4 regions of the Priestia sp. MDV22-iso46 genome follow, and region 1 is predicted to be linked to each of the others. Evidence: predicted binding sites of a transcription regulator. Region 1 holds the regulator's gene; each other region holds the start of a gene.
What was found. Region 1 encodes Rex, which represses fermentation and respiration genes when NADH is low (regulators of the CRP and FNR family bind a similar motif). Its sites were predicted from a motif close to TTGTGAAATATTTCACAA; they were not measured.
Positions count from the first base shown of each region.

Region 2: the regulator Rex is predicted to act here: its motif matches at 1,454-1,471, upstream of yeiL (transcriptional regulator YeiL).
Region 3: the regulator Rex is predicted to act here: its motif matches at 1,591-1,608, upstream of AC4NPH_RS22040 (AtpZ/AtpI family protein).
Region 4: the regulator Rex is predicted to act here: its motif matches at 1,954-1,971, upstream of nirB (nitrite reductase large subunit NirB).

Region 1 is NZ_JBZVWT010000024.1:4,103-7,301, reverse strand. Features, by position in the region: gene AC4NPH_RS30680 (YdiK family protein) at 1-44, shown strand, start outside; gene tatC (twin-arginine translocase subunit TatC) at 71-826, opposite strand; gene tatA (twin-arginine translocase TatA/TatE family subunit) at 842-1,027, opposite strand; gene AC4NPH_RS30665 (redox-sensing transcriptional repressor Rex) at 1,081-1,719, opposite strand; gene AC4NPH_RS30660 (ABC-F family ATP-binding cassette domain-containing protein) at 2,178-3,199, shown strand, end outside.
Region 2 is NZ_JBZVWT010000003.1:59,626-62,824, forward strand. Features, by position in the region: gene AC4NPH_RS17395 (hypothetical protein) at 73-285, shown strand; gene AC4NPH_RS17400 (hypothetical protein) at 566-694, shown strand; gene AC4NPH_RS17405 (class I SAM-dependent methyltransferase) at 750-1,385, opposite strand; gene yeiL (transcriptional regulator YeiL) at 1,494-2,156, shown strand; gene AC4NPH_RS17415 (NAD(P)H-dependent oxidoreductase) at 2,302-2,886, opposite strand; gene AC4NPH_RS17420 (winged helix-turn-helix transcriptional regulator) at 3,033-3,199, shown strand, end outside.
Region 3 is NZ_JBZVWT010000004.1:222,734-225,932, reverse strand. Features, by position in the region: gene AC4NPH_RS22045 (S8 family serine peptidase) at 1-1,524, shown strand, start outside; gene AC4NPH_RS22040 (AtpZ/AtpI family protein) at 1,822-2,043, shown strand; gene AC4NPH_RS22035 (ATP synthase subunit I) at 2,050-2,421, shown strand; gene atpB (F0F1 ATP synthase subunit A) at 2,440-3,150, shown strand.
Region 4 is NZ_JBZVWT010000001.1:1,809,173-1,812,371, forward strand. Features, by position in the region: gene nirB (nitrite reductase large subunit NirB) at 1-1,728, opposite strand, end outside; gene AC4NPH_RS09295 (SGNH/GDSL hydrolase family protein) at 2,337-3,083, opposite strand.

The DNA.
Region 1 (3,199 bases):
AGTTGCAGCAGCAATATAAAAATCAAGATGATTCATCTAAATAAAAAAAACCACTGTTTCAGTGGTTTTTTTACATACTAACATCTTCTCTTTCTTGCTCTGCCCTTGCCTTTAACACTTTGCGATACGAAATGCGGGAAATAATGATGCTGATTTCATACAAAATTAAGAGCGGCACTGTCACCATCATGTGCGAGAGCAATTCCGGTGGTGTAATAAGTGCGGCAATAACTAGCAGTACGAAATAGGCATACTTTCGAATTTGAGATAAAAACATAGGCGTTATAATTCCTAATCGCGTCAAAAACATGACGACGACAGGAAGCTGAAACAACAGGCCAAAAGGCAGTGTGAGCTGCATTAAAAAAGAAAAGTATTCATTAATGCCAATCACTTGGTTTACATTCAGCTCATCAGAAACGCGCGTCATAAAATCGACGACAAATGGAAACAACACAAAATAAGAAAAAGAGACACCGCCGATAAAGAGAAAAATGGAAACAGGAATATATCCAAGCGTTACCTTACGCTCTTTTTCATATAAACCAGGACTAATAAATGCCCAAAGTTGATACAGTGCAACAGGAGCTGCAAGTACACAGCCGATAATAACAGCAAACTGCATATAAATCTTAACTGGATCTGTTAGCCTAAATGCATTCATCGTTAAATTTTTTGCCTCATCAGCATGCTGTAAATAGACAATAACCTTATCCGCTATAAAAAAGCCGCCAATTGTGGCAATGACAAAGAAAAATAAAACAATTAAAATGCGTTTTCGCAGCTCTCCTATATGATCATATATTGACATTTCTTGTTCAGTCATACTATGATCACCCTTTTACTCTTTGTCATCTACTTGACGCTGTTTATCTTTTTCACGATCTTCTGATGCACCGCTAGCGGCATGCTTAAACTCTCTAAGCGTTTGCCCGACTGACCTTCCTAGCTCCGGTAACCGTTTCGGTCCAAAAATAAGCAGTGCTACAATCGCAATAATAATCCAACTGCCTGCTCCAATCCCCATATTCCCACTCTCCTTATTAATTTAGACTTAAGGAAATCGTAACACAGTCCACCTTATTCAACAGGATAATTTTTCAAAAAATAGACAAGCGACTGTAATTCTACAGCAAGATCAATATGATGTAGTCGAATCTCATCCGGTACGTTTAAGCGTGCAGGAGTGAAGTTTAGAATCCCTTTAATTCCGCAGTTCACTAAACGATCGGTAATTTGCTGAGCAACAGTGGCAGGAACGGTTAAAATCGCCACTGAGATATCATCACTCATATAATCTTCCAATTGGTCAAGGTGATAAACCGGCACGTCACCTACTTTTGTACCGACTTTATCTTCTATCACATCAAAAGCGCACTCAATTTTGGTGTTATTATTTTTAATAAAATTATAATTTAAAAAGGCCGTTCCCAGATTCCCCACGCCAATCAGTGCTACTTTCGTTACTTCATCTTGGTCTAACGTTTTACGGAAAAATGTAAGTAAATAATTCACATTGTAGCCGTATCCCTTTTTCCCTAATGCTCCAAAGTAAGAAAAGTCCCGACGAATAGTAGCAGAATCAACTTTCACTGCCTCACTTAACTCTGCTGACGAAACACGCTGTTTACCAGAAGCATGCAAGTTTTTTAAAAAACGATAATAAAGCGGCAATCGTTTAGCCGTTGCTTGTGGTATTTTTAATTGTTCAGTGTTCACGTTGTACCCCCTCAGTTCATGTATGTCATTACTAACATTTTCAAGTCATATTGCATTACCTTTCACAAAGCATCAACCGCTTTGAGGTAGCGCTTCCAATTCTCTCTCTTTTCTCTTGTTTTATATATACTCCGCTTCACACCCCGACGGCTTTTGTCTATCCAGCACTACTTAAAGTCGTTAGCTAGAACGAAGCAATTAGCCCTTCAAAGGATTCGTTTGTTAGTCATGACGGATTTTCTACATCCATCATATATAAGTTCAGAGATGCACTTATCTCTTATTTTAACATAGTATCCTGTATAAAATGTGCACGTAAAATCATTTTATTTCATGAATCAAAACATTCGCTTCACCATTTGTCCTTGTCCCTGTACAAATTACAAACGCTTGTAGGAAGAACTTGTAGTTGAAAATATGTTAAAATACACTATGGATATACTACTAGAGGTGAAAAAATGATTATTCTACAATTGAACGGTATTACAAAATACTATGGGGCAGAACCCATTTTATCGAATATAAAGTTAGAAGTACAATCAAAAGACCGCATTGCCCTAGTGGGACGAAACGGTGCTGGTAAATCAACTTTATTAAAAATTATTGCTGAGCAGCTTTCTTATGACAGCGGAGAAATTATTAAACCTAAAGGTGTTTCCATTGATTATATGGGACAAGATACAGTTCTTGAGTCAACACTCTCCATATGGGAAGAAATGATGACTGTCTTTGCTCCGTTAAAGAAGATGGAAAAAGAATTACGTACGCTTGAAACGAAGATGGGCGATCCAGACATTTTTAATGATTCAGTTCAATACGAAAAACTAACCAAAGAGTACGATCAGCTTCAAGTAACGTTCAAAGATTTAGGCGGCTATCAATATGAAGCGGATACACGATCTATTCTTCACGGTTTCCGTTTTTCAAACTTTGACTATAGCACCCCTATTTCCTCCTTGAGCGGTGGACAAAAAACACGCTTGGCGCTTGCAAAACTGCTTTTAACAAAGCCGGACTTGCTTATTCTCGATGAGCCTACCAACCACTTAGATATTGAAACTTTAGCATGGCTGGAACAGTTTCTGCAAGGGTATGAAGGAGCTATTTTAATTGTTTCACACGATCGTTACTTCCTTGATAAAGTCGTAAATCAAGTGTATGAAGTCACACAAAAAACAACGGTGAAGTACACGGGCAACTACTCTAAATACCTTGTACAAAAAGCAGAGCGATATGAAAAAGAGTTGCGTCAGTACGAAAAGCAGCAAGATGAAGTCGCAAAACTGAATGATTTTATTCAGCGAAACATCGCCCGCGCATCGACTACAAAACGTGCGCAAAGCAGACGTAAACAGCTCGATCGAATGGAGTTAATAAATCGACCTAACGAAGGCGAAAAATCAGCTAGTTTTTCGTTTGAAATTGAGCGTCAAAGCGGAAATGAAGTCTTAAATCTCGAAAACGTGTCTATTGGATATGA
Region 2 (3,199 bases), on a different contig from region 1:
AGCTCTGCCGATAAACAACCTTTTTAAAGAAAGACATCTTACCGATAAAAATTATAAAAAGGAGAGACGTAAATGAAATTTGATGTATCTGAATTAGTTGAAGCAAAACGTCAAATTGATTCAACTTTACACAAACTCAGACAGACAGTAAAAACGTTTGAAGCTAAAGAAAATGCTGATAGATATAAATCTCAAATTACCTTAGCTAAAAGAAGAATACAAGCATTCGAAATTTCGGTAGCTCTTATTGAAAGAGAAATAAAGGACTTTAATAACAAAAGCTAGGTATCAGCTTTTACAAAGTGCGTATTTGACGCTGCCATTTATTTTATGAATCACAAAACGTCGGAAAATGCTATATAGTAGTAAAAAACATGTTTTAATTCACCTTCAATATTCGCTCAGAGCGGGATACATATGAATGAACCTTATACAATAAGAAAAGAAACCTTGCCAATACTAAGGTTTCTTTTTAGTAAATATAAAATATGTTCTAGGAACTGTATGAACAAAGAATTTTCAGTGAATTACGATAAAATATGTAATGAGAAGGAGGCGATGAAGAATGGAACTAGCTTTTTCACTGACTAAGTTAGCTATGAGAGGACTGTTAAGTGTTATTTTTTACGTTCCAGAAGCTTTTTCTTTTGCAGCAAGAAAAATCTCGGGAAATTCAAAGAAGGTGCTATCTTAAACAATCGAAAAAAGCCATCTCTTTTATCACAAGAGATGGCTTTTTTTATCTATATTTATCTTATTTTACCTACATAAACTAAACTATTAGAACGATTGCCGTTCATAGTAACATATTCTACTTTTTTATATTCTACTTCTTCAAATTGATTCGTCCACTCTTTTATGCGCTTTTCACTATGATGACGCAAAATGGCTCCATCAGCTAATTCAAACACTCCATAGGTATGATATTTAGCCAAACCTTCTTCATAACGGTCTTTGTTTCTCTTATCATGATTGAGCAAAAAATCATTAATATATATGATGCCTCCTGGTTTCAGCACGCGTTTAATCTCGTTTAAAATAGCGTTCTGTTCCTCATCTTTATGCACACATGTTAAAACCGCAAAAAGTAAAACAGCATCTAAAGAATGATTAGGAAAAGGGAGCTTCCCACTTTGAATAACTTGAAAATCAATTTCCGAGTCGTTTGACTTAGCTCTCTTAATCATCTCTTCCGAAAAATCTACACCATGTAAATTTTTATAACCGTAACCTCTTAGTTCAGATAAGGTTCTTCCATAACCACAACCATAATCCAATATGACAGCATCACGGTCAACATGTGTGAGAAATAATTCAGGTTGAAAAGGCGTAGTAAATTCCTTTTTATTAGCTACTTCATTCCAATATTCGTCTTGTTTAATCATGTGTATGAGACAACTCCTTATTGATATATCAACTTTTATTGCATCATAGCATGTAAATGTATAAAATAATGTGAGATATCTCATATTTTTATAACAATAGGAGAAAAAATGAAATTTTTAAACGAGCCTATGCACAGTTACTATATCGAAAAGTATTCGATTCAATCACTTTTTTCCTTTCCGATTACTCCATTTATTCAAGTCTGCCAATTTGAACGTGGTGAGTTTATTTACAAGGAAGGTTCCTACCCTCAATATATTTATTATCTTGTTGAAGGTAAGGCAAAACTCTATGTTACACACGAAAATGGAAAAGTGTCTTTGATTAATTTTTTACAGGCTCCAACATTCATGGGGGAAGTAGAGCTATTAAATTCGCAACGATATTCTAAAGCTATCCAAACTGTCACAAAAACCATTTGTTTGGCTATTCCGATTAATGCCTGTAAAAATAAGCTCTTAACAGATGTTACATTTCTCAGGCATTTATGCAGTTTTTTAAGTGAGAAAGCAACTAGAACTTCAGCAAAGTATACCCAAAATCAGGCATATCCGCTTGAGAACCGCCTCGCTGCTTTTATAATGTTGTCGGCTGATGGTAACTTTTATAAAGAGAAACATACTGAAGTATGCGAGTACTTGGGCGTATCATATCGTCATCTGCTCCATGTACTAGCACAACTATGTAAAACAGATATTATTGAAAAGCAGTCACCAGGCTACATCATTCGAGACAGAGAACGTCTTGAAAAACTAGCGAAATTAAATTAAAGATACTCATAATAACCTTACATTTTTAGTTGCCATAATGGATGTTCTAGGAACCTAAAGAGCTAAATATTACAATTTTTAAAGCCCATTAAATAAAAGAGTGCCATCAAAAAATACTGCCTAATTAGGCAGTATTTTTATCTTTTTATGAGAAATGACGATTAAAGGTATCTTCAACTTTATTTAACATACCTTTATATCCTTCTTCATCAAGGTATCCAATACTTCCAAACAGTAAGTGTTCTACAGTCTCAATTCCAGTGAAATCAAATATTCCAATGTCAGATGTTATTTTCAGACCAGCTGTCATTCCAATCTCATCGTAAACTTCATTAGGAGTACCATGAGTATTAATGATCAAGCCTTTTTTACCTTTCAAAAGCTTAATGATTCCTTCTTCACCAGGAGCATAAGCAAACCCGTATGCAAATACTCGATCTACATATCCTTTAAGAATGGCTGGAAGACCTGTCCACCAAATAGGATAAATAAATGTTATAGCGTCTGCTTCAGAGATAAATTCTTGTTCTGTTTTAATATCATTAGGAGTTTGTCCTGCTTTCATAGCTTCAGTATCTTCTGGTTTCAATACAGGTTGAAAATCCAATGCATATAAATCACGTACAACAACTTCGTGACCGTTTTTCTTTAATGTATTAACTGTTGTATCCAAGATTGCATGGTTTAAGCTTTCTGGATTTGGATGTGCATAAACAATAAGGTGTTTCATTTCAAATAACCTCCAAGTATTTATTTACTTTCATTTGATTATTAGGGGTAATCTAATATTATAGTCTTAGACGTTTTTTTAAAAGTAGTCATTTTTTTATAACATAGTCACAAAAATAGAACCATAAAGAAGGAGAGGTATTGATTATGGCACGAAGTTGGTTCACCCAACCTCCAGAAGAGCATAAAGAAGTTTGTCCAGTTACACAAACTCAAGACATAATTGCAGGAAAATGGAAAATCATCATTTTATGGCATTTAAGCACAAAAACCAGGAGATTTAATGAACTTCAAAGGCTGCTACCTAATATTTC
Region 3 (3,199 bases), on a different contig from region 1:
ATCGAAAAAGCAATTCAAGATGATGTAGATATTATTAATTTATCATTGGGAAATGATGTGAATGGTCCTGATTTACCAACAAGCTTAGCATTAGATCGGGCTGTTGAAAAAGGAATTGTAACGGTCACATCTAGCGGCAATTCAGGTCCAGGTTTATGGACCGTGGGCTCTCCAGGTACAGCGGGAAAAGCTATTTCCGTTGGCGCTTCTGTTTCCCCGACAACAGTTCAATTTCTAACAATTGGATTTAACAAAGAAAAAATTATGATGGCTCCAGTAGAAGGGTCTCGTCCATGGACGTTTAATCAAACGCTGCGTGTAATAAATGAAGAATACTCCAAAGAGCAAAAGCATGCGTTGGGTAACGTCATTTTGCTAAAAGCAGAAGGAAATGCGGTTGAAAAAAAGATTAAACAAGCTGAACAGGCTGGAGCAAAAGCTGTTCTTTTATATAGCCCGACTGAAAAAAGCATAATCGGTAAACTACAAGAGTCAGTAAATATTCCAGTGATATGGGTAAGTAAAAAAAGCGGTGATACCATTAATCAACACATTCAGTCTCAACAGCCATACTTACGCACTGGCAAGCAAGTGGTGCAAGACTTGCTCACATCTTTCAGTTCAAGAGGACCTGTAACGACTACTTGGGGAATCAAGCCGGACGTCGTCGCACCTGGTTACTCCATTAATAGTACAGTTCCTGGGGGATATGAACGCATGCATGGAACAAGTATGGCTGCGCCCCATGTAGCTGGAGCGTGCGCTCTTATTTTACAAGCACACCCGAACTGGTCTCCTGAACAAGTCAAAGCTTCATTGATGAACACAAGTAAAGTAATGAAGCAGCTAAATGGCCAAACGTATCGAGTATATGAACAAGGAGCCGGGAGAATTCAAATAGCAAAAGCTGTCACAGCAGACTCTTTATTTTATCCATCTTCTTTATCTTTCGGTATTTTTACGCGCCCATCAAAGAAAGTCTTATCATTTAAAATTGATAATCAGTCTGATAAAGCAAAAACGTATCGCTTAAACGTTCCAAAAAGGGATGAAGGAGTGAACTGGGATGTTCCATTACCCGTCACGGTGCAGCCCCATCAGACAAAAGAAATAGCTGTCACTTTATCGGTGCAGCCCCGTTTTAAAAATAAAGGTATATATGACGGATATTTGGAAATAAATGATTCACGTGAAACATTTTCGCTTCCTTATATGTACATGGTTAGCATTCCAGATTATCCTCGTGTCATGGGATTGCAAGTAGCAGCGGAAAAAGAGAAAAATACGTATAGCTATGAACTGTTTTTGCCTGAAGGAGCAGATCAATTAGGCGTGGCTCTTTTTGATAAGCAGTCTTTACAGTTTGTATCGTATTTAGATGTTGACGTTGATGTAGAAAGAGGCATGAGAAAACGAAAAATAACGATTGATGAATCGCTTGTACCGGGGTCGTACCAAATATTTGCATTTGTGAAAAAGCATAGACAAGAGCAGGTTGTACAAAGTACAATAACGATTGAATGAACCTCTTTAAATGTTTTCATTTGAAGAGGTTTTATGTGTGGCAGAAATGTGAACAATAAGAAGAGATTGTGAAGTTTTTAGCTTAAACACATTGACATTAAATATACGCTATTGTATGCTTACAGGGAATATAAATGATAAGGTTTTCAACCTGTGAAAACCGTTGATATTTCTGCGTATTTTATTAGCTGTTTTTACCTTTTTTAGCAATTTTTTTTGCCTTTCTATCATATATTGAGCTATAAAAACGATAGAGAATTCGGAAAAAAGAAAATTTTGCAAAAGGGGTATGAGCTTATGAAAGATCGCAACCGTCATCCTTTGCAAGCGATGGCATTAGTGTCAATCATTCTATCACAGTTAGCAGGTTCAGTCTTAATTGGCTTATTCTCTGGAAGATGGGCTGATCAATGGCTTGACACCGAACCACTATTTTTGATTTTAGGCCTTCTTTTAGGGCTAGCAGCAGGTGTTTTTATGATGCTGCGGACAGTCCACCATTTTTTTTCAGGAGATTAATAATTCATGCAGGATTTGCAGCACGTTTTTCCAAGACTTCGTTCATACATATTGTATTTGTTAGCATTATACGTTCTCGGCTGGGGATTTACAAGTTATAAGGCTGTTTTTGCAGGTTTAATTTTAGGAACCGCCCTGAGTTTGTATAATTTGTGGAACTTAGTAAGAAAGTTTGAGCAGTTTGGACAGGCGTTGGATGAGGGGAAAAAGCCCCGTTCAATTGGGACTGTTGTAAGATTTGCAACAGCTGCTCTCGCAGTTGTGATTACCATCTCTTATCCAAAAACCTTTCATATTATTAGTGTAGTTGTGGGATTAATGACGTATTACGTTGTCATTATCATAGATTTAGTTGTTCAAAATATGCGTAGAAGATAGAAAGAGAGGTGAACACAGTTGGGTCATGAATCACCAACTATAGAGTTTCTAGGCCTTACTTTTAGTCAAAGTAACTTGCTTATGGTTACCGTAGCTTCTGTTATTGTATTCTTAATTGCAGTTTTATGTACTCGTACTCTTGCTATGAAGCCAAGCGGTGCACAAAACTTTATTGAATGGGTCTTAGATTTTGTTAAAGGACTCGTTAATAGCAATATGGATTGGAAAACAGGTGGCCGCTTTTTGACGCTAGGTGTAACTTTACTTATGTACATTTTTGTGTCAAATATGTTGGGTCTTCCATTTGCCATCGTGATTGACCATAACTTATGGTGGAAATCGCCAACCGCTGATCCAGCAATTACGCTGACGTTAGCCGTTATGGTAGTTGTATTATCACATTATTATGGTATTAAAATGCGAGGTTTCTCTGCATACACGAAAGATTACTTCAAGCCAATGGCATTTTTATTCCCGCTTAAGATTATCGAGGAGTTTGCCAATACGTTAACGCTTGGCCTTCGTCTTTACGGTAATATTTATGCTGGGGAAATTTTGTTAAGCTTGCTAGCTGGTTTAGCAACAACAGGCTTCTTAGGTACAATTGGAGCTGCTATTCCAATGCTTTTATGGCAAGGATTCAGTATTTTTGTAGGCGCAATTCAGGCCTTCATTTTCACAATGTTAACGATGGTTTATTTATCTCACAAAGTGAGTAGCGACCATTAATTTATAAAGCTTTGTTCAAGTAATACCCAATTTGGACAAAACAAAACTT
Region 4 (3,199 bases), on a different contig from region 1:
ATCTTCTGCATTTGTAACGCCTCCGTACATGCGAGGAACAACAGAATACGTGCCGTCTTTTTGAATATTTGCGTGCATGCGTTCATTCACAAATCTTGATTCGCGTTCATCAACGTATCCGGTTGGATTCACCATACCTAAATAATAGTTTAGCGCCGGACGGCATTTCGAACAGCCTTCTTCATTATTCCAGCCAAGTACATTCATCACTTCACGCGTATGCGAAAGTCCTTTTGCTTTGATTTCTTCGACAACTTCATCTCGTGACAGAGTCGTACAGCCGCAAATTGCTTCTTTTTGAGCCGCCGCGTCAAAGTCAGCACCAAGAGTATGCTGAAGCACTTCCGCTACAAGCGGCTTACATCCTCCGCAGGAGCGAGAGGCACTTGTACAAGCTTTGATTTCATCAACCGATGAGCATCCTTGCTTTTGAATAGCTTCCACAATCGTACCTTTTGTTACGCCGTTACAGCCGCAAATAATATCATCCGCGCTCATGCTTGCTACTAAGCTTTCACCGGCGTTACCGCCAGACGGCTGTAAAATCGAAACTTTCGCGACATCCGATACATCTTCTTGCTTTTGAATCATTGAAAACAGTCGATTTCCGTCGCTGCTGTCTCCAAAAAGAACGGCTCCTACAATTTGATTGCCTCGCAGAACAAGCTTTTTATAAATGCCGTCTTGTTCATCGAACACTTTGATCGCTTTTTTCTCTTCATCTTCCGTGAAGTCTCCTGCTGAGAACACTTCAACACCTGATACTTTTAGCTGGGTGGATAAAACCGATCCTTCATAAGGCACTTTTTCTGCCCCGCAAATCGCTTTTGCTAATGCTTTTCCTTGTTCATACAGAGGTGCCACTAGTCCGTATACCATTCCTCTATGCTCTGCACATTCTCCAACGGCGTAGATGTTTGGGATGTCCGTTTGCATATAGTCATTCACGACAATTCCTCGGTTTACGTTAAGTCCCGCTTCTTTTGCAAGCTGAACGTTTGGCTTAATTCCAACGGCCATCACGACTAAATCAGCTTCTAAAAACGTCCCGTCTTTAAAAGATAATCCTTCAACTCGCTCATCCCCAACGATTTCCGCCGTTTGTTTTTCAAGCAAAAACTTCATGCCTTGTTTTTCTAATTCGTTTTGAAGCAATTTGCCGGCTGTTGGATCAAGCTGACGTTCCATTAAATACGGAGCTAAATGAATCACAGATACGTCCATTCCCAGATTTAACAGTCCGCGCGCTGCTTCTAATCCAAGCAGTCCTCCTCCAATAACCGCTGCTTTTTTATACTGCTGAGATGCCTGCAGCATTTCGTCCGTGTCTTTTATATCTCGAAAAGCCGTAACTCCTTTTTTATCTGATCCCGGAATTGGAAGAATAAAAGGAAGAGAGCCCGTTGCTAAAATTAATTCATCATACGATTCTACTCTGCCGCTGTTTGTCGCTACTTCTTTTTTTATGGAATCGATACTAGTAACCGTTTCGCCCGTATATAATGTAATATTGTTTTCTTGATACCAGTTCCAATCGTTTAACGTAATGTCTTCAACATTCGTATCTCCTTGCAGCACTTTTGATAGTAAAATACGATTATAGTTCGGATGCGGCTCGCTTCCGAAAATCGTAATTTCAAACGCTTCGTTTGAAACCTTCAATACTTCTTCAATCGCTCGAACTCCAGCCATTCCATTTCCAATCAATACGAGTTTCTTTTTTTGCATCTTCCATTCCTCCCCTGGCGTATATACCTGCTTGTTTCAAAGATATATTTTCTATGCATCTTTAAAGATATATTTAAGATATATGAATTTTCTGAATCGTTCAACTTGTGTGTTAGATTATCTAACACAGTTATGGTATGTATGCGATTCCATTGCTTTAACAGCAAGCAAAAAAAATAAGTGGTCTAATTACGTTTTAATTTGGATCATCCTTTGCATTTTATTTTGTGATATTTTTCACAACATTAATTTAGCAAGAATAAATAACCTGAGCTATGATAAAAATCACTACTAAATGTTGATAAGCCAAAAATAAAAATCTCAAAAGTTCTTTATAAAGAATTTTTAAATTAAACCGTTCTTTATAGTATTTACTATTACTCTCATATTCTTTATAATGAATATATAGACCTTTATAAAGAACAGAACGGAGAATTAGAATGCCACTCGTAAACATTAAAAAACTTTGGACTCCTTTAGAGATCTTTGGCTTTAAGCTTTATAAGTGTAGAGATACAAAAAGCTACTACTATAAAACGAGGAAAAATCATAATCTAATAAAATTATAGAAAACAAGCCCTATTCCTTTTGAAATAGGGCTTGTCTTTTTATTTTCCTGTAAACCAATTCACAACGTACTCTCCCCACACTTCATTTCCTTTTTTCGTTAAATTACCGCTGTCTTTATTTATATACTCTCCTAAATGAAACGGCCAAATGAGTGAGTGGTTCATATAATACACCCAGTTTGCTTCAGAAACTCCCCTAATCGCTTCTACTCCTTCTTCATAGGACTCCGTTTGTGAAATATATGGCTGTGACGGCTGAATCATAAGCGTTTTTTTCAAGTCTTTGAGCTGATGAATCAGCTTGTCTGTATTTTCAAGCGTCTCATCTAGCGTAAGGTGCTGATAGTCATTTTTAAGAGGTGCTTCAAACAGAATAATGTTTGGTTGAAGTTGATCAATTTGATCTGCAATATGTGAGGATAAAAGCTCATCCGTTGTTTGACTGCCGTATGAAAGTGTTTTAACTGTAAATACATCACTTCCATATGTAGCTGCTAGCTCTTTTTTTAATTGCTGAGGCCACCCTGCTTCCTTCGCAGATGTGGCAATTACAAGAGTCAGAGGTTTTTTGTTTGCGATAGATGACTGGATTTGCTTTGTAATAAAGTCTGGAAGATTTTTTGTATAAGCAGATACATCAGAAAACTGTTTTTCTTTATGTACAACAGCAGTTTTTACTTCACTTGCCTGCGCTTCCGTTTGCTCCTGCCAGTGCTGTGTTCCCGCATACATCACCGCCCCGCACAAAACAGCCGCCGCCACATTTACCCCAACCATCGCCTTCATTCAATCTCCCCTTTACCCGTTTTAAAAAAACAACTATATTCTCTCCACCAAACTTACATTCAATAGAATAAACAAATGGACAATAAGAAAATACTTCACTGAATGTACCCTAGAAG